Regions from separate parts of the Vagococcus penaei genome, predicted to be linked through region 1. Evidence: predicted binding sites of a transcription regulator. Region 1 holds the regulator's gene; each other region holds the start of a gene.
The links. Region 1 encodes NrdR, which represses ribonucleotide reductase genes. Its sites were predicted from a motif close to ACACNATATATNGTGT; they were not measured.
Positions count from the first base shown of each region.

Region 2: nrdH (glutaredoxin-like protein NrdH) is a predicted target of NrdR. The motif match lies at 3,470-3,485, and genes of this name have one in related genera.
Region 3: nrdD (anaerobic ribonucleoside-triphosphate reductase) is a predicted target of NrdR. The motif match lies at 1,056-1,071, and genes of this name have one in related genera.

Region 1 is NZ_CP019609.1:139,736-146,581, reverse strand. Features, by position in the region: gene BW732_RS00710 (hypothetical protein) at 1-181, shown strand, start outside; gene BW732_RS00705 (PTS sugar transporter subunit IIB) at 207-734, shown strand; gene BW732_RS00700 (PTS mannose/fructose/sorbose/N-acetylgalactosamine transporter subunit IIC) at 704-1,615, shown strand; gene BW732_RS00695 (PTS system mannose/fructose/sorbose family transporter subunit IID) at 1,602-2,411, shown strand; gene BW732_RS00690 (PTS sugar transporter subunit IIA) at 2,443-2,832, shown strand; gene nrdR (transcriptional regulator NrdR) at 3,031-3,489, shown strand; gene BW732_RS00680 (replication initiation and membrane attachment family protein) at 3,508-4,929, shown strand; gene dnaI (primosomal protein DnaI) at 4,929-5,858, shown strand; gene BW732_RS00670 (YceD family protein) at 5,969-6,532, shown strand; gene rpmF (50S ribosomal protein L32) at 6,591-6,770, shown strand.
Region 2 is NZ_CP019609.1:1,803,952-1,810,797, reverse strand. Features, by position in the region: gene BW732_RS08585 (hypothetical protein) at 1-141, opposite strand, end outside; partial or broken gene feoB (ferrous iron transport protein B) at 634-2,753, opposite strand; gene BW732_RS08575 (FeoA family protein) at 2,756-3,229, opposite strand; gene nrdH (glutaredoxin-like protein NrdH) at 3,570-3,803, shown strand; gene nrdI (class Ib ribonucleoside-diphosphate reductase assembly flavoprotein NrdI) at 3,806-4,174, shown strand; gene nrdE (class 1b ribonucleoside-diphosphate reductase subunit alpha) at 4,164-6,326, shown strand; gene nrdF (class 1b ribonucleoside-diphosphate reductase subunit beta) at 6,340-6,846, shown strand, end outside.
Region 3 is NZ_CP019609.1:1,763,538-1,770,383, forward strand. Features, by position in the region: gene BW732_RS08385 (organic hydroperoxide resistance protein) at 105-512, shown strand; gene nrdD (anaerobic ribonucleoside-triphosphate reductase) at 1,131-3,323, shown strand; gene nrdG (anaerobic ribonucleoside-triphosphate reductase activating protein) at 3,400-3,978, shown strand; gene BW732_RS08400 (DUF1622 domain-containing protein) at 4,038-4,391, shown strand; gene BW732_RS08405 (Nramp family divalent metal transporter) at 4,436-5,800, opposite strand; gene BW732_RS08410 (DUF2871 domain-containing protein) at 5,987-6,394, shown strand; gene tyrS (tyrosine--tRNA ligase) at 6,445-6,846, opposite strand, start outside.

The DNA of each region.
Region 1 (6,846 bases):
TGATTACGAATCAATTCAAATTAATTTACATGATTATATTAATAGTCCAAGTGTCACTGCTAATATTGTCACTAGGAAAAAACGATTAGATAATGTTACCTTTGAGAAAGAAGGAGAAAACTTTACATTATCTTATCCAATGAAAGCGTTTGAAACAATTATTATTGAATTATTAGATTGACAAACAATTAAAAGGAGGAAACAAAATGATTACAGGAGTACGAATTGATGGCCGATTAATCCACGGACAGGTAGCGAATCTTTGGATACCTAAACTAGGGATTACTCGAGTGATGGTTGTTGACAACGATATTGTTAATAGCCAAATTGAAAAACAGAGTTTAAAATTAGCAACACCATCTGGAGTTAAAATCAGTGTGTTAACAGCTGAAAAAGCAGCGACTAATATTTTAGCAGGACGTTACGATTCACAAAAAGTTTTAATTGTTGTAAAAAAACCAAGTGTTCTAGTTGAATTAGTTAATTTGGGTGTACCACTTGAAATTGTCAATGTAGGTAACATGTCACGAGTAGAAGGGTCTAAATCAATTACTAAATCAGTGAATGTCTTAGAAAAAGATATTGAAGATTTTGAGTATCTAGATTCTAAGGGAGTTAAGTTGGTACATCAAATGGTTCCATCTGATAATGAAAGTAGTTTTATTACTTTATTAAAAAATCATAAAATAAGGGAGTGTAACACATGGAAATCCTATGGTGGCAAATATTATTAATTACATTTTATGCAGGGTATCAAATTATTGACGAGTTAACAATTTATTCAGGAGCTGGCTCACCAGTTTTTGCAGGTTTAATTACAGGTATTATTATGGGTGATATGAAAGCTGGATTAATTATCGGTGGTAGTATGCAGTTAGCTATTTTAGGTGTAGGAACATTTGGTGGTGCTTCAAGAATCGATGCGAACTCGGGAACTATTTTAGCAACTGTTTTCTCAGTCGGTTTGGGTATGAATCCTGAACAAGCTATTGCTGCTATTGCGGTACCAGTAGCGAGTTTAATGATTCAAATGGATATCTTAGGTCGCTTTGCCAATACTTTCTTCGCTCATCGTATTGACACACACATTGAAAATATGGAATACAAAAAAATTGAACGCAATTATTTAATGGGTATCTTATCTTGGAGTCTTTCACGTGCATTACCAGTTTTCTTAGCAATTAGTTTCGGTGGTGAAGTGGTTAATACTGTTGTAAATTATTTAAATACCGATTTAAAATGGTTAGGTGATGGATTGTCAACTGCAGGGGCAGTTTTACCAGCTGTCGGATTTGCTATTTTATTACGCTACTTACCAGTTAAAAAACACATTGCTTACTTAATTCTAGGTTTCGTTATTACAGCATTATTATCCACTGTCTTTGTCAATATTCAAGCAATCGGTGGTGTCGTTGGTACTTTGTCAAAAGATTTCGCACAACCTTTAAACAACTTATCTATGTTAGCAATCGCATTAATCGGTTTTGGTCTTGCTTATCTACAATATAAACGAACTATCGATAACAGTGCCAAAACAGGTGTTCCAGTTAATAACGTTACAAATAATGTCGCAATTGATGTAGTGGAAGGAGAAATCGAAGATGACGAACTCTAAATATAAATTAACTAAAAAAGATTTTAATCAAATTAACCGTCGTAGTCTATTAGGTTTTCAATTAGGTTGGAACTATGAAAGAATGCAAGGATCGGGTTACTTATTTACTATTTTACCGCAACTCCGCAAAATTTATGGTGACGGTACACCAGAATTAAAAGAAATGATGAAAACACATGCACAATTCTTTAATACCAGTAACTTCTTAAATACATTAGTAACAGGTATTGATTTAGCCATTGAAGAAAAAGAAGGTATTGCATCAAAAGATACAGTATCTGGTTTGAAAACTGGACTAATGGGTCCTTTCGCAGCAATTGGAGACTCTATTTTCGGTGCATTATGGCCAACAATTTTTGGGGCAGTGGCTGCAAATATGGCATCAAATGGTAATCCTGTCGGCATGTTAATTTGGGTCTTAGCCAACGTGCTAGTCATGGTTTTTAGGTGGAAACAGCTTCAATTCGCTTATAAGGAAGGTGTATCTTTAGTAACTACTATGCAACATAAATTAACCGCTATTACCGATGCAGCAACGATTATGGGGGTATTCATGGTCGGAGCATTAGTAGCAACTATGATTAATGTTAAAATAGCTTATGCACCACAGATTGGTGATTTAACGGTTAATATCCAAAATAGTTTGGATATGATTTTACCAAAACTAGTACCATTAACTATCGTAGGTTTAGTTTACTGGTTATTAGGACGTAAAAAAATGACATCTACTAGAGCAATCTTCATTGTCTTGTTTGTTTCAATTGCTTTATCTGCTCTAGGGATTATTAGTAAATAATAAATAGTTAATTAGTAAGGGGAGCGAAAAAATGACATCAATTATTTTAATTAGTCACGGATCATTATGCGAAGGCTTAAAAGAAAGTGTTGAAATGATTTTAGGGCCACAAGAAAATATTCATACGGTATCACTACTACCTGATGAGGAAGGCAGTGATTTTGCAGACAAATTTGACCGCCTAACATCTGAATTAGATGGTGATTATGTTGTTTTCGCTGATTTATTGGGGGGAACACCAGCTAATGTGATTACAAATAAAATTATGGTTGGAGAAACAATTGAAGCTTATGCAGGTATGAATTTACCAATGCTTATTGCCTATCTAAATAGCGAGATGCTGGGAGAGCCGTTTGATTTAGAAAAAACTAAAACAAACAGTGTCGATATAACAAAATATATTAAAGAACGTTTAGGCTAAATGACAGTTTCATTTAAGCATAAAACAATCTAGATAAAGGAGTGGAGAAATCCACTTCTTTTTTTGCTTACTCTAATTAGTGAAATTTAGTTATTCTTTAAGACTTTTTATATTTTATTTCCATAGTATACCAATGAAAAGCGACATGTTATAATGTAACCAGTAATTAAGAAGTATAATGATGAAGAGGTGACTAATATGCAATGTCCTAAATGCCACTATAATGGCTCACGCGTTGTCGACAGTCGACCTGCAGATGAAGGTCGTTCTATTCGACGAAGACGTGAATGTGAAGAGTGTGGATTTCGTTTTACTACATTTGAGCGAATTGAAGTAACACCTTTATTGGTGATTAAAAAGAATGGGGCACGAGAAGAATTTAGTCGAGATAAAGTATTACGCGGCTTAATTCGTTCAGCTGAAAAACGACCTGTATCTATGGAACAAATGGAACAAGTCGTTGATCATGTTGAAAATAGAGTGCGTAACCAAGGAGAAAATGAGGTATCAACGACTTTAATTGGTGAATACGTTATGGAAGAATTAGTCAATTTAGATGAGATTTCTTACATCCGTTTTGCTAGTGTTTACCGTCAATTTAAAGATATGAGTGTCTTTTTAAAAGAATTACAAGAAATTATTGATAAAGAAAAGTAAGAAAGTGAGAGAAATGATTTGCATGAAGCCTGGGATAAATTAAAACCCAAAGATAATTACAGAGTTAAAGCCATCTCTTTATATAATGGTCAAGACTACCGCACACTTTCCACTTTATATTTACCAATTATTGGAGCAACGGCTTTTTCTTTGATAACTTTATTTCTAACTGAAGCCGAATCGTCTACGGATAGCTTGAAAACGCACAGTAGCTTGTTAGACAAGTTAGATATCAGCTTGCCAACATTTTACCAAGCTCGGCTAAAACTAGAAGCAGTTGGCCTTTTGAAAGCATATACGCGTACTAGTGAGACAAACCATCAGTTTTTATATATTGTCCAAGTACCTATTACACCAGATAAGTTTCTAAATGATGATTTACTAAGTATGATGTTATTAGATAGAATTGGACAAACTGAATTTAATAAGTTGACGGCCCACTATGAAAGCATTGTAGATGACTTGACGCATTATGTTGATGTGACTGCTAATTTTGTTAAAGTATTCCCATCTGCTGCCCAATCAATGGTCAACCATGAACAGGAACTAGCTAACGTTAAAGCAATTTTCAAAAACATGCCATCATCAAAAGAAGAAATTAAACTAGATAGTCAATTTGACTGGGAATTTTTTATGGCAACCATTGCTAACCTTGGACTAGAAAAAAAACAATTTTCAAGTGAATTAAAACGTGTGATTGAATCATTTCATCAACTTTATGGTATCAATGAACTAGAAATGCAAACTTTTATTATGAAAGCTGCAGATTATGTAACCAATCTAGTAGATATAAAAAAATTAAAACAAGCCGTTTATACAGAGTATCATAAACGCAAAAAACAACAAGTCTCTGCTACTGAAACACCATCCAATCTTTCTTTGTCAGACTTACAACTAAAGACAGAAGCAGATAAAGCGACTTTACGTTATAATACATTACTTAGGGAAGGGTATAGTGAACCGGAAATTGAAGTCATAAAAATGTGTGACCAATTACCACCAATGGTTTTTCTACAAGCACTTAAAGAACAACGTGGTGGCTTTGTTTCGTCGAATGAGCGCTGGCTAATAGAAAATTTAACGAAACAGTCTAGTTTGCCGAATAGTGTGATAAATATGTTAATTCACTATATGTTAGTTGTTCAAGATAAACCATCTTTAAATCAAAATATTGCGAATTCAATTGCTAATGACTGGGCTCAATCTGAAACTTTCTCACCAGAATTGGCGTTGACTAAGGTGAAAAATTATCAAGAGAAAAAAGCTAATCAGCCTAAGCCTAAAACGTATCGTAAAAACCAATCTGTGCGTAAAGAGACGCTTCCAGATTGGGCAAATTCTGATGTGAAAAAACAGGATACTCCAATGTCTAAAGAAGAATTGGCATTTTTTGATGAACAAATTAAACGAATTCAAGAAAAGAAAGCAGGTGATTCATAGTGAATAATATAGGGAAAGAACTTGGACAAAAAATGACCAACAAATCAAGAATGGAAAAATTCCAAAAATTAAGACAAATTACCTTTGAGGATGCTGACGTTAAAGCATTTATTGACAAACATCGAGATGTTTTGACTGAAGATGATGTTGAAAAAAGTTTATCCAAATTGTTTGAGTTTATTCAAGAAAAACGCAAGTTCCAGTTAAATGATCCGACCATGTTTGCTCCTGGCTATGAACCACAGTTATTTTTAAATTTTCACTATATCGATGTAACGTATGTTCCAACAAAAGATTTACTAGAGCAAAAACGTCAACAAGAGATTAAAAATCGCGTGAAAGCTGTGGACATGCCAAAAGATATTCAAGAAGCAACTCTTAGTGGCTTTGAGATGACGACTGAACGTAAAGAAGCATTGCAACTGGCCTTAAAATTTATTAATGATTACGAAGATAATCCTAAAGCTTTTCATCAAGGGCTTTATTTACAAGGGGCCTTTGGCGTTGGTAAAACGTATTTGTTAGGGGCAATTGCTAATACATTAGCAGAAAAAGGATATCGTACCACATTAATCCATTTTCCAACTTTTGCGGTTGAAATGAAAAATTCAATTAAGACAGATAATGTATTTGATAAATTAGATACTATTAAAAAATCCCCAATTCTAATGATTGATGACATTGGGGCAGATGCTATGAGTAGTTGGGTTCGAGATGATATTCTTGGTGTCATTTTACAATATCGCATGCAAGAACAATTACCAACATTTTTTTCTTCTAATTTTGATAGGCAACAATTAGAACATGAACATTTACGTGTCACACAACGTGGAGAAGACGAACCAATGAAAGCCAAAAGAATTATGGAAAGAATACGTTACCTCACAAAAGAAGTAAATATGATTGGTCAAAACCGACGAAATTATTAAAAAAAGAATGAAACAAAAGATAACACCTGAATCTCAGATTTCTCGTAAGAAACTCATTGACAAAGGGAAACGAGACTAGTATAATTACTTTTGTTGCTTAAGGAGTGAAAATGATGAAGTGGTCTTTAGCGGAGTTAAATAAGTTTAGAGGAACGCAAGTCACCTTTAATGAAGAGGTAGACGTTTCGGACTCTTTACTAAATCGTGAACCATCTATATTAAAGATAACCCCTGTCAAAGTTGACGGATTTATTGATGTCGATCCAACAAGTTATGTGGCACATTTTACAATGGATACCGTTGTAACTTTACCATCAACACGTTCCTTAGAACCAGTTGATGTGCCTTTAAATTTAGTGATTGACGAAGTTTACATGACAGAGCAGCAGTTAGCCAATCTTTCTGATGTATCAGAGGAAGAGAAAAGTCTAATTATGCCTTTAGAAAAAGATTTAATTGACTTAAAAGAAGCAATCGAAGATTTTATTCTTCTAAACTTACCTTTACAGGTGCTAACCGAAGAAGAACAACATGCGACAGAATTGCCTAAAGGAGATTTTTGGCATGTCGTATCTGAGTCAGATTATATTGAACCAACTATAACTGATTCAGAACCAACAATTGATCCTCGTCTTGCGAAGTTATCGGAATTATTTAAAGAAGATACGGAGTAAGATTGGAATATATGTGTAATCTAATTGCACGTCTTATCGTTTAAGGAGGTGTATATCAATGGCAGTACCAGCTAGAAAAACGTCAAAAGCTAAAAAAGCTAGACGTCGTACTCATTACAAATTATCAGTACCAGGTTTAACAGCTTGTAGTAACTGTGGTGAAATGAGAAAAAGCCATCACGTATGTCCATCATGCGGTCATTACGATGGAAAAGACGTTATGACTAAAGAAGCATAAAACATTTTTAGAAATGTTAAAAAAACCGTAGACTAACCATGGAAGTCTACGGTTTTTTGTTATGATGGATTAGTTT
Region 2 (6,846 bases), 700 kb from region 1:
AATATCCTCAGAAAATTGTTGTTCGCAATAACCTAATTGTTTAAATGCTACACTTTTTTGAAAGTTACCAATTAATTTTAGTGTTGTCTTTTCCATTGATTGGTATTGATTTTGACTATCATTGAAATAATTAGTTGTCATAATAATCTCTCCCTGTATCGCTAAAATGTCTAAGTTGTTGCTCTAACCTGAATGAAGTGGTTAAAGCAACAACTTAGCAAATACTACTATTGTCGAGGTGTCATCCCCTTCCCCTACTTTAAGCATACTCATTTTTTCGCCGTTGAATTAATCAATTATGTCCGTGAAAACGACAAAAAACAACAAAAACAACAAAAACAACAAAAATTTGTCAATATCATCCGATAGCTATTAGCAATGGTCTAGTCAGATAATCCATTAAATTATAATGTGATTTTTGTTGTCTATTCAATTTTTGGAACGATAAAAGTTCAATATTTATAAGTGTTTTTTATTAATTGGACAATCTGTAACTGAGCAGTCGCAACTTGATTTCTTTTTAATACCGTATCGATAAACAACTAAAATTACTAACGAAAAAATAACAACCGATATAATAATAGTACTCATACTTTCTTCCTCTTTTCTAGTAAAGTTTAATCCCTGGTAAATCTTTGATGGCTTTTTTTGTGGCAAAATTAACCAGCCTATCAATCCAATTAATAAAGTTATAGCGATACCAGTCCCTAAACTAAAACTATGATAGCCCAGTAAAACACTCGCTAATTGATACACTAAAAAACTAACTAAATAAGCTAATCCACATTGATAACTAATCGCCAAAGTTGTCCAACGCCAATCTGACATCTCACGTCTAATCGCACCAACAGCAGCAAAACACGGTGCACAGAGTAAATTAAACAGTAAAAATGAGTAGCCAGCGACTGGTGTTAAACTGGTGCTAAATAGTGGCCAGAACTCTTTACCTGTCTCAGATATTTCAGGTAAATGTGCATACAAAATACCAAACGTACCCACAACATTTTCTTTAGCAATCAATCCAGTTAATGTTGCTACTGTCGCTTGCCAATTTCCCCAACCCAGTGGAACAAATAATGGTGCTAATCCTTTCCCTAAAAGGGCCAGTAAACTTTGATCTGTTGTTACCATTTTAAATTGCCAATTAAATGATGATAAGAACCAAATAAAAACTGAACAGGCAAAAATAATCGTACCAGCCTTTTTGACAAATGATTTTGAACGTTCGATAGTTTGACGAAAACTATTTTTTAATCTCGGCCAATGGTAATTTGGAAGCTCCATAATAAATGGCGCTGGTTCACCACTAAATAAAGCCGTTTTTTTCAAAAGAATTCCTGATAATACAATTGCACCAATACCAAAAAAATAGGCAGACGGAGCAACCCACGAGCTGCGTGGAAAAAAGCCCCTGAAATCAAACCAATAATCGGTAACTTAGCAGAGCATGGCATGAATGTCGTTGTCATAATCGTCATTCGCCGGTCTTTTTCATTTTCAATCGTTCGACTAGCCATAATACCTGGTACCCCACATCCAGTTGCTACAAGCATTGGAATAAATGATTTACCCGATAAACCAAATCGGCGAAACAAACGGTCCATCACAAATGCGATACGACTCATGTAACCACAGTCTTCTAAAAAAGATAAACATAAAAACAATACCATTAACTGTGGGACAAAACCTAACACAGCACCGACACCAGCCAAAATACCATCTAAAATCAAGGATTGTAACCATGGGGCTACTTGCCATGTGGCTAACCAATAACTGGTTATGTGAGGTATATATTCTCCGAATAGTCGTTCATTAACCCAATCAGTCCCCAAAGCTCCTACTGTCTGAATTGCAAGATAATAGACAAACCACATAACGATAGCAAAAATGGGTAATGCTAGCCATTTATTGGTTACCACGCGATCAATCTTATCGCTCATCGTCTGTGTCGCAGTTGGCGAATGTTGTAAACACATTGCTGTCACATCATCAATGAATTCGTAACGTGCATTGACAATAATACTCTCACTATCATCATCAAATACCTTTTCTGAAATTGTAATAATTTCTGCAATTTCTTGCTGAATGTCTGGGGGTAATTCAAGCACCTCCATCACTTGTGTGTCTTTTTCAAATAATTTAATACTGTACCAACGTAGTTGATAAGCTGACACATAAGGTTCGATTAACTGACTAATCTCATCTAAAGCGACTTCCAGACGGTCGTCATAAGTCGGATAATTAACGATGGGACTAAATCCACTACGACGTTTACTAATTATATGCGTCAATTCCTGTAATCCTTGATTTTTCGTGACACTAATTGGAATTGTTTGGACGCCCAATAAATAGCCTAGTTGATTGTCATTTAGTAGAGTCCCTTGTTTTTTCACAACATCCATCATATTTAAGACAACAATAACAGGATGCCCCGTTTCAAGTAACTGTAACGTTAAATACAAGTTACGCTCTAAATTGCTCGCGTCAACAATATTTAAAACAGCATCAGGTATATCCTGGATGAGATAATCCCTAGCCACGACTTCCTCTGGTGAATATGGTGACATTGAATAGATACCTGGTAAATCTTGTAAGACAATATTATCCGTCCCCTTAATTATTCCCGTTTTACGTTCAACTGTCACACCTGGCCAGTTACCAACAGAGTGATTTGAGCCAGTCAATTCATTGAATAAACTGGTCTTGCCACAATTGGGATTACCAACTAAAGCTAGCGATACCTCGTGCGTCATTGCTAGTCGACTCCTTCAACCATAATATGCTCCGCTTCCTGTTTCCGCAGTGTTAAATCATAATTACGTACCCGAATTTCAATTGGGTCTCCCAGTGGTGCAACTTGTTTAATCACAATCGGAGTTCCCTTTGTCAATCCCATGTCTAATAAGCGACGTTTCACTTCTCTAGTCCCTAGTAGCTTAACCACACGTGAGACTTGTCCAACCGCTAACTGACTAAGCGATACCATTGAGACTTGATTATCGAGCTCTTTCTCGCGAACAACCATATCTCGTGCTACATCGACATCTAAACCAAGCCGTACTCCCTTAAACATAATGATTAGTGGTTGATTTTTTTCTTTTGTTACTATATATAGTGTTGTGCCTTTAACCAGACCCAAATTTTTTAAATGCGTGTCATAGCGTGTATTTCCTTGGTAACCAAGAAACTCATAGGTTTTTCTAGCAACCCCATCACTTAATTTTTCCATCTGCTTACCCCTATCAAAATTATCTAATTCACATAACTAGCGTATTGAAATGATAATCATTCTCAATTATTAAGTTAATTGTACGACGTCAAAGTTTACTCGTCAATCATTAATTGTGAATTTCAGCACGTTAAGTTTTAAGATACTGTGTGTAACTCTTGGGATAACTTTTTAGAACGATTGATATATCAAGCCTAAAGCGCTTTTTCATACTAACTATTGTATGTGGATAACTTAAAAACACTATATATAGTGTTTAGGCATTGACTTTTTTTATATTCAAGTTATACTATTATTTATAGATAACCTACATGAAAAAAGAAATTTAGGAGTGATTAACATGTCAACAATTACTTTATATACAAAAAACAATTGCCCACAATGTACCATGACAAAAAAATTCTTAGCCGATAAAGAGGTTGCATTTAATGAAATTAATATCGATAGCAAACCAGAATATATCGATGATTTGAAAGCAAAAGGTTTCCGTAGCGTACCTGTTATCACAACAGAAGATGCACGTGTAACTATCGTAGGTTTCCGTCCTGACCAATTAAGAACGTTGGCGGTCTAATCATGAAACTAGTCTTTTTTTCTTTAACTGGACAAACGAGACGCTTTATTCAGAAACTAGACTTACCGGCCTACGAAATTGATACGACGAATCCTTTTCATCAAATCAATGAACCTTTTATTTTAGTCGTTCCTACTTATGATGCTGAAGTCACTGAAGTAGTGAACGATTTTATTGAGTTTAAAAACAATCAAAGCTACCTAAAAGGTGTTGCTGGTGGAGGCAACCGAAACTTTGCGGAGCTTTTTATTTTTACCGCGAAAGATATCGCTCGCGATTATCACATTCCATTACTCTTTGAGTTTGAATTTAGCGGAACCGAGCAAGACGTAAATAAATTTAAGAAAGTAGTGAGTGACCTTGAGTCTTAAAAAACTGACAGATGTAACTTATTTTGAATTGAATAATGAGATTAATCGGCCAATTAATGATCAAATTCCTTTGTACAAGGATAAAGAAGCATTAGCGGCCTTTTTTAAGGAAAATGTGGAGCCAAATACACGCCAGTTTGCGTCGATTGAAGACAAAATCAATTATTTGATTGAACAAGATTATATTGAAGAAGAATTTATCAAACGCTATTCAATAGAATTTATTACGTCTCTTTATGAGTACCTAGATGCCCAAAATTTTACTTTCAAATCATTTATGGCAGCATACAAATTTTATTCACAATATGCTCTAAAAAGTAATGATGGAACAGAATATCTTGAACGTTATGAAGACCGTGTAGCATTTAATGCTCTATACTTTGCCAATGGCGATGAAACATTAGCTCGCCAATTAGCTGAAGAAATGATTTACCAACGTTATCAACCGGCGACACCATCATTCTTAAACGCTGGACGTAAACGTCGTGGAGAACTAGTATCCTGTTTCTTAGTCCAAGTCACTGATGACATGAATAGTATCGGTCGCTCAATTAATAGTGCCTTGCAATTATCACGTATAGGTGGTGGTGTGGGGATTACCCTATCAAATCTGCGTGAAGCTGGTGCACCAATTAAAGGTTTTGAAGGAGCTGCAAGTGGCGTTGTCCCTGTCATGAAATTATTTGAAGATAGCTTTAGTTACAGTAATCAATTAGGCCAACGTCAAGGTGCGGGTGTCGTTTACTTAAATGTCTTCCATCCTGATATTGAACACTTCTTATCAACAAAAAAAGAAAATGCCGACGAAAAAGTCCGCGTCAAAACATTGTCGCTTGGTCTAGTCGTACCAGATAAATTTTACGAATTAGCACGTAAAAATGAAGACATGTATTTATTCAGTCCTTACAGTGTAGAACGTGAATACGGTGTGCCTTTCTCTTATTTGGATATCACAGAAAAATACGATGAATTAGTGGCTAATCCAAATATTCGTAAACAAAAAATTAGTGCGCGTTACTTAGAAAATGAAATCAGTAAACTTCAACAAGAGTCTGGCTACCCATATATCATCAACATTGATACAGCAAACCGTGCCAACCCTGTTTACGGTAAAATTATCATGAGTAACCTGTGTTCAGAAATTTTACAAGTCCAACAACCATCTGCAATCAATGACCGTCAAGAATACGAAGAATTAGGAACAGATATTTCGTGTAACCTAGGGTCAACAAATATTGTTAATTTAATGGACAGCCCGCATTTTGGTCAATCTGTCCGCGTGATGACTCGTGCTTTAACTTCTGTCACTGATGCGTCAAGCATTGATGTGGTACCATCGATTAAAAACGGCAACCAACTGGGTCATACCATTGGATTAGGCGCAATGGGCTTACATACTTATTTTGCGAAAAATCAAATGGCTTATGGTTCAGAAGAATCACTTGATTTTACGAATGTCTACTTTATGCTGCTAAACTATTGGACATTATTTGAAAGTAATCAAATCGCCAAAGAACGTGGTGTGACCTTCCATAACTTTGATAAATCAGATTATGCAAATGGCTCTTACTTTGACAGCTATATTAACGAACCTATTGCACCGACATTTGATAAAGTAGCTGACTTATTTAAAGGTATTGAGATTCCAACCGCAGACGACTGGAAAGCTCTTAAAGAGTCTATCCAAGAATATGGCCTTTACCATCAAAACCGTTTAGCTGTGGCACCTAATGGCTCGATTTCTTATATTAATGATACAAGCGCAAGTATCCACCCAATTACTCGCTTGATTGAAGAACGTCAAGAAAAGAAAATCGGGAAAATTTACTACCCTGCGGCACACTTATCAAATGAGAGTATGCCTTACTACACGTCTGCTTATGATATGGATATGCGTAAAGTCATCGATGTCTATGCTACGGCACAAAAACACGTTGACCAAGGCATGAGTTTAACACTCTTTATGCGCTCAGATATTCCTGAAGGCTTGTACGAATGGAAAACTGATACAACCAAACAAACAACACGTGACCTAAACATCTTGCGTCACTATGCTTTCCATAAAGGAATCAAGTCAATTTACTACATTCGGACATTTACCGACGATTCTGGTGAAATTGGCAGTAACCAATGTGAAAGCTGTGTTATTTAAGGAGGAATAAACTGTGACAAATCGCTATTATGAAGCTATCAACTGGAATGCAGTTGAAGATATTATTGATAAATCAACGTGGGAAAAATTAACAGAACAATTTTGGTTGGATACACGTATCCCCTTGTCGAATGACTTAGACGACTGGCGGACACTATCAGCGGACCAAAAAGAAAATATTGGTTTAGTCTTTGGTGGACTAACCTTACTTGATACGATTCAGTCAGAAAGTGCAATTGAAGCTTTACGAAGTGACGTGCGGACACAACATGAAGAAGCCGTCTTGAATAATATTCAATTTATGGAATCAGTCCATGCGAAAAGCTACTCTTCTATCTTTAGTACCTTGCATACTAAATCGGAAATCGATGAAATTTTTGAGTGGACCAATACTAATCCACATTTACAAAAAAAAGCTAAAATTATTAATGAGATTTATAAAACAGGTACACCTTTACAACGTAAAGTGGCTAACGTGTATTCTGAAACCTTCTTGTTCTATTCTGGTTTCTTTGCACCT
Region 3 (6,846 bases), 740 kb from region 1:
TTTTCGTAATCTAAATAATTGCACTTTAAAGCGGTAGTCGTTACAATTAAGGTGTAGCTAGTAGTTAGCTAAATTGCGCATGATAATGATAGGAGGAATGTTTGATGAAAAAATTATATGAAACAAGTATTATCAATACAGGTGGTCGTTCTGGAGAGGTGCACTCACCAGATAAAAGTTTTCATTACCAAGTGACTTCACCCGGAATTAAAAGAGAAAATACAACAAATCCTGAACAATTATTTGCGGCAGCCTATAGTGCCTGTTTTAATAGTGCATTAGAACTAGTTATGCAACAAGCTAAAATTGAGGCTAAAAGTACTGTAACAGCACGTATCTCACTTTATGAAGACCCAGAAGGTGGGTATAAAGTTGGTGCTCAATTAGAAGTGTCTATCCCTGGTGTCGACAAAGCACAAGCTGAAGAACTCGTTACCAAAGCACATGGAGTATGTCCTTACTCTAAAGCAACACGTAATAACATTGAAGTTGAATTAACAGTTGTTGATTAATTGACTTAATATATAGAATGACTAGTTGAAATCAGTCGTAACTTAGGTAATCCTTTTGAGGTTAGTCTAAGCTACGACTTTTTTTAGATGTGACATAAAAAAAGCCTGATTACTCTGAGTGAGTAACCAGGCTATAAAAAAAAACACTAGTGGAGAAGCTAGTGTTAAAAGGAGTGATAGGTTAGAGATAACCTTAATGAAAAAAGTTAATTTCTTAATAATTTAATTATAGTTTACTTGTATGAAAATTATGTGAAAAAAGATAAAAAATTAAGTGATGATAATAAAAGGAATAAATATGTTTATCATCAGATGAATATAATAATTGCTAAATCTAACTAACTACATATTAGCAAATGAATGTGAAGAATGTATGAAAAAAAGACATAATTTTTTTGTTATGTATTTTTTTAATTAATTGATTAGTGAAAAAAATCATTTTATTTATCTGAATGAAGCTTATTATATAAATGAAAAATCGAAAAAAACAAAACTAAACCTTAAACTATATATAGTTGTCAAGTGCTTTTTTCTGTTTTTTAAACACAATATGTAGTTGAAAAAGAAACGTTTATGAGCTATGATAGATAGCGAATGAATGAAAAGGGGTCGATAACTATGCTAGAAATTAACGTGGCGACAGATAAGGATGGCTTATTAAGTTCGGAATTACACAAAATTAAAGTTATTAAACGTGATGGACGAGTAGTTGAATTTGATGACGACAAAATTAAGAATGCTTTGATTAAAGCTGAGACCAAAATAAGAGGCTCGCTAGATCCAATGACATACACTAAAATTGATCATTTAATTAGTCTAATTAATCATGAAATTGCTGAACGGTTTACTAAAAATATTAAAATTTATGAAATTCAAAATATTGTTGAACATACTTTATTAGACAAATGTGAGTATAAGTTAGCAGAAGAATATATCAATTATCGGACGCAACGTGATTTTGAGCGCCGTCGGGCAACGGATATTAATTTTACGATTAGTAAACTATTAAACAAGGATAGTCAATTAGTCAATGAAAATGCTAATAAGGATAGTAATGTGTTTAATACACAACGGGATTTGACAGCAGGCATCGTGGGGAAATCAATAGGATTGAAGTTATTACCTCCTCATGTAGCTAATGCTCATCAAAAAGGCGATATTCACTACCACGACTTAGATTATCATCCCTATTCACCAATGACTAATTGTTGTTTGATTGATTTTAAAGGGATGCTAAATAATGGTTTTAAAATCGGCAATGCTGAAGTTGAAGCACCAAAATCAATTCAAACAGCGACTGCACAAATCTCACAAATAATAGCAAACGTCGCATCTAGCCAATATGGTGGCTGTTCAGCAGATCGTATTGATGAATTTTTGGCCCCTTTTGCTGAAAAAAACTATTATAAACATCTCGAAGACGCAAAAAAATGGATTGCTGATGCGAGTCAACATGATTTGTATGCAAAAGAAAAAACGCGTAAAGATATCTATGATGCCATGCAAAGCCTAGAATATGAAATTAATACACTGTTCACATCAAACGGTCAAACGCCATTTACTTCATTAGGTTTTGGTTTAGGAACTAATTGGTTTGAACGTGAAATCCAACGGGCCATCTTTGAAAATCGAATCAAGGGTCTAGGTGAGGAACATCGGACAGCAATTTTCCCTAAATTAATTTTTACAATTAAAGAAGGTGTGAACCGTCTACCAAGTGACCCTAATTATGATATCAAAGAATTAGCTTTAAAATGTGCAACTAAGAGAATGTATCCAGATATTTTAAATTACGATAAGATTGTTGAATTAACTGGTAGTTTTAAAACACCAATGGGTTGTCGATCATTTTTACAAGGTTGGAAAAATGATGCTGGTGAAGAAGTAAATTCTGGACGGATGAATCTAGGTGTTGTGACACTAAACCTACCGAGAATCGCGTTAGAAGCAGACGGCGATCAAGAAAAATTTTGGAACTTACTTGAAGAAAGATTAGCTATCGTTAAAGATGCCTTGGTATTTAGAATTAATCGATGCAAAGAAGCAACACCAGAAAATGCACCAATCCTTTATATGTACGGTGCATTTGGTGAAAAATTGAAAAAAACGGATTCTGTGGATAAGCTATTTAGAAATAAACGTGCGACGATTTCTTTAGGTTATATTGGTTTATATGAAGTTGCTGCGGCTTTCTTTGGCGGTTCTTGGGAACAAAATGCCACAGCGAAAGAATTTACTCTTGATATTATTCGGTCATTGAAAGAGCATGCTGATCTTTGGGGAAATGAGTACGGTTATCACTTTAGTGTGTATTCTACACCAAGTGAAAGTTTAACTGATCGTTTCTGTCGTCTAGACCAAGAAAAATTTGGTGAGGTTGCTGATATTACTGATAAAGACTATTATACAAATAGCTTTCATTATGATGTTCGTAAGAATCCAACGCCATTTGAAAAATTAGATTTTGAAAAAGACTATCCTCAATATTGTTCAGGTGGTTTTATTCATTATTGCGAGTATCCAGTCTTACAAACAAATCCAAAAGCACTTGAAGCTGTGTGGGATTATTCGTACGATAAAATAGGTTACTTAGGGACAAATACTCCAATCGATCATTGTTATGAATGTGATTTTGAGGGAGATTTTAATCCAACGGAACGTGGATTTGAATGTCCACAATGTGGAAATCGTGACCCTAAAACGTGTGATGTAGTAAAACGAACATGTGGCTATTTAGGTAATCCACAAGCACGTCCAATGGTACATGGTCGTCATAAAGAGATTGCATCACGTGTTAAACATATGAAATAAATATATTGTATAAGGTGGTTAAGTGTTGTTAGTGAGACACTTAACCCTTTTTAATTCGAACAAAGGATGTGTGAAAATGAGAAATCCAAAACCAAAAGAGTGGACAGCAGACGAGTGGAGTAAAAATCGTATTGCCGATTATAAACCTTTTATGTTTGTTGATGGTGAAGGCGTTCGTTGTAGTTTATATGTTAGCGGTTGTTTATTTGCATGCAAGGGCTGTTTTAATAAAGCAATTCAAAATTTTAATTACGGCGAGCCGTATTCTATAGAATTGGAAAATCAGATTCTTAATGATTTAAGTCATGATCACGTTCAAGGTCTAACATTACTTGGTGGTGAACCATTTTTGAATACGCAAGTGTGTTTACGATTAGTTAATCGTGTACGTGAAGTTTACGGTCAGCAAAAGGATATTTGGTCGTGGAGTGGATACACGTTTGAGGAATTATTGGAAGAAACGGATGATAAATTAGATTTATTAGCTAAAATTGATGTCTTAGTTGACGGACGTTTTGAATTAGCACGTCGTGACTTAACATTACAATTTCGAGGAAGTAGTAACCAACGCTTAATTGATGTGCAAAAATCGTTAGTAGCTCATCAAGCCGTTATTTGGGATAAGTGTATTGATGCGAGTCGTTACACTAACTAAATAAAATTATCTGACATAAAAAACTATTTGTTGTACAATTAGTGCAAGGAGTGGATTTTATGTCTCGTCTTATAGAAGTTATAGAAACTATTACTGATTATACGGCTATTTTAATTTTAGTTATTGGTGGTGTTAAAAGTTTTATTAATCTTATTCGAATTGAAATCAATAGTGTCGAAGGACGTAAAAAAGCTCTTCATAAAGATATTGAAAAAGTAAATTTAAGTTCTTATATCTTATTGAGTATTCAATTTATGATTATTAGTGATTTGATTCGCACAGTAACGTCAGATTCTTTCAAAACAATTATGTATGTTTCTATTTTAATTATTATTCGTGGCATTACAGCCAAATTAGTTGTCCAAGAAACAACAGTGACAAAACAACATATTGCAGATGATGAGGATAACTAAAAGACGATTAATTGATTTAGTCAATTAATCGTCTTTTTTGTTAGTTAAATGAGCGCAAGTGTATCAATAATTAGTTGGATATTGAGTCCAGTTAAAACAATCACACAAATCCAAGCGGTCCAAACAACCCAGCGTGAATTTTTAAATCGTTTCCCCATGATTTTTTCTGAACTCGTAAAGTAAACGAGTGGAATCATTGAGATAGGTAAAGCGATACTTAAAAAGACTTGAGAATAGATTAATAAATTATCAAGTGCCGTTTCATTGCCACCAAAATAAATTGTACAAATCAATACTGGAATAACGGATAGTAACCGCGTGATGACACGTCTAGCCCATTGTGGTAATTTCATATGAATGAAACCTTCCATAACAACTTGTCCCGTTAATGTACCTGTAATCGTTGAGTTTTGACCAGAAGCCAATAAAGCAACGGCAAATAGCGTACTAAGTAATGGACTGGCAACACCACCAGCAATATTAGGATTTTGTAAAGCATCATATAATGATGAGAACGTACCTAGACTTTCACTGTGACCAAAAAATAGGGCGCTCCCTAAGATTAAAAGTAGACAGTTAATAATAAAAGCAAAGCCTAATTGGATATTTGAATCCCATGTCGCAAATTTGACAGCTCGAGCAATGTGTTCTTCGTCGTTCCGCTTAAATTTACGCGTTTGGGAGATGGCAGAGTGGAGATATAAATTATGAGGCATAACAGTTGCCCCAACAATCCCTAAAGCCATCGTTAATTGACCATGATTTAAGATTTGTTTTTGGGGAATAAATCCTTTTAGCAAGTCGGGAATATTTGGTTGTGAAATAATTACTTCATAGAGAAAGACAAATAAGATTATCGCGACTAAGGTCATGACAATGGCCTCGATTTTTCTAAAGCCTAATTTCATTAAGAGTAGGAGTAATAGCACATCAAAAATTGTCAAAATAACACCGACAATTAAAGGAATGCCAAAGAGTAGATTTAAGGCGATGGCTCCACCAATTACTTCAGCAATATCAGTAGCCATAATGGCTAATTCCGTTACAATCCAAAGGGTGATACCTAACTTTTTACCAGTTTGTTTACGGGTCATTTGGGCTAAATCGAGATGTGTGACAATGCCCAGTTTTGCTGCCATGTACTGTAAAAGCATTGCAATCAAACTAGAAATTAAAATGACAGATATTAGTAAATAACCGTATTTTGCTCCTCCCCCAATAGAGGTAATCCAATTTCCAGGGTCCATATACCCAACAGCAATCAAAGCGCCTGGACCAGAAAAGGCTAATAAATTTTTCCAAAAGTCTTTTGATTCAGGGATTTCAACTGTATCATTAATTTCTTCTAAACTCGGTCCATTCGCATAATGGATGAGTTTTTTACTTTCGTCTTGTCCATTAGTAGACATAAAGATACCAACTCCCATTAGTAATATTGTGTGTTCGTTATTAAGTATAGCGTATTTAGGCAAATAATTAAAATATCTAACGTTATGTTTAAAAAAATTCTTAGGTTAGCTTAAAATTTGACACATCTATGTGAAATAGGTTACGCTTATCATTCAATCAATGAGAATATTGGAGGTTTATCAAACATGCAAAAATTAGTCCGTGTCAGTTTTACTTATATGATTATTGGATTATTATCGGGTATTTATTACCGTGAGTTTACCAAAATTCACGATTTTACCGATAAAACACAATTAAGCGTCTTGCACACGCATATTTTAATTTTAGGAATGTTTTTCTTTTTAATTGTTTTACTATTGGAGAAAAACTTTAAACTAACGGAACAAAAACAGTACAAGCTTTTTTACGCTATTTACAATAGCGGTCTAGGATTAACGATTTTGATGATGTTGATTAATGGGACAACAACTGTTTTAGGTAAAGCCACACATCCAGCGATGGCGGGTATATCTGGCCTAGGTCATATTATTATGACGATTGGGCTAATTTATTTCTTTATTGTCTTGAAAAATGCAGTTAAAATTGTAAAATAAAAAAAGGTAAGCCGCAATTAAGAAGTTGCGGCTTACTTTTTTTTGTTAAATTAATCGTTTAAATGGACTAAAGTATATTTTTTCTTACCCTTACGTACGATGATAAATCGTTCGTCAAATGAGTTAGTAACTGTTACTTCAAAATCTGTGTCTTGAATACGGTCACCATTAATATAGATAGCACCATTGGTAATATCTTCACGTGCTTGACGTTTTGATGGCTCAATTTTAGTTTCAATCAACCAATCAACTAGATTCATTGGTTCTTTACCTATTGTTGATGACGGCATATTTTTGAAACCTTCTTCAATTTGTTTAGCAGATAGTTGTTTTACATCACCAGAGAATAAAGCCGCAGTAATCGTTAAGGCATCATTCAAGGCTTCTTCTCCGTGAACAAAACGTGTCATTTCGCTAGCTAATGTCTTTTGAGCTTCGCGTTTATGAGGTTC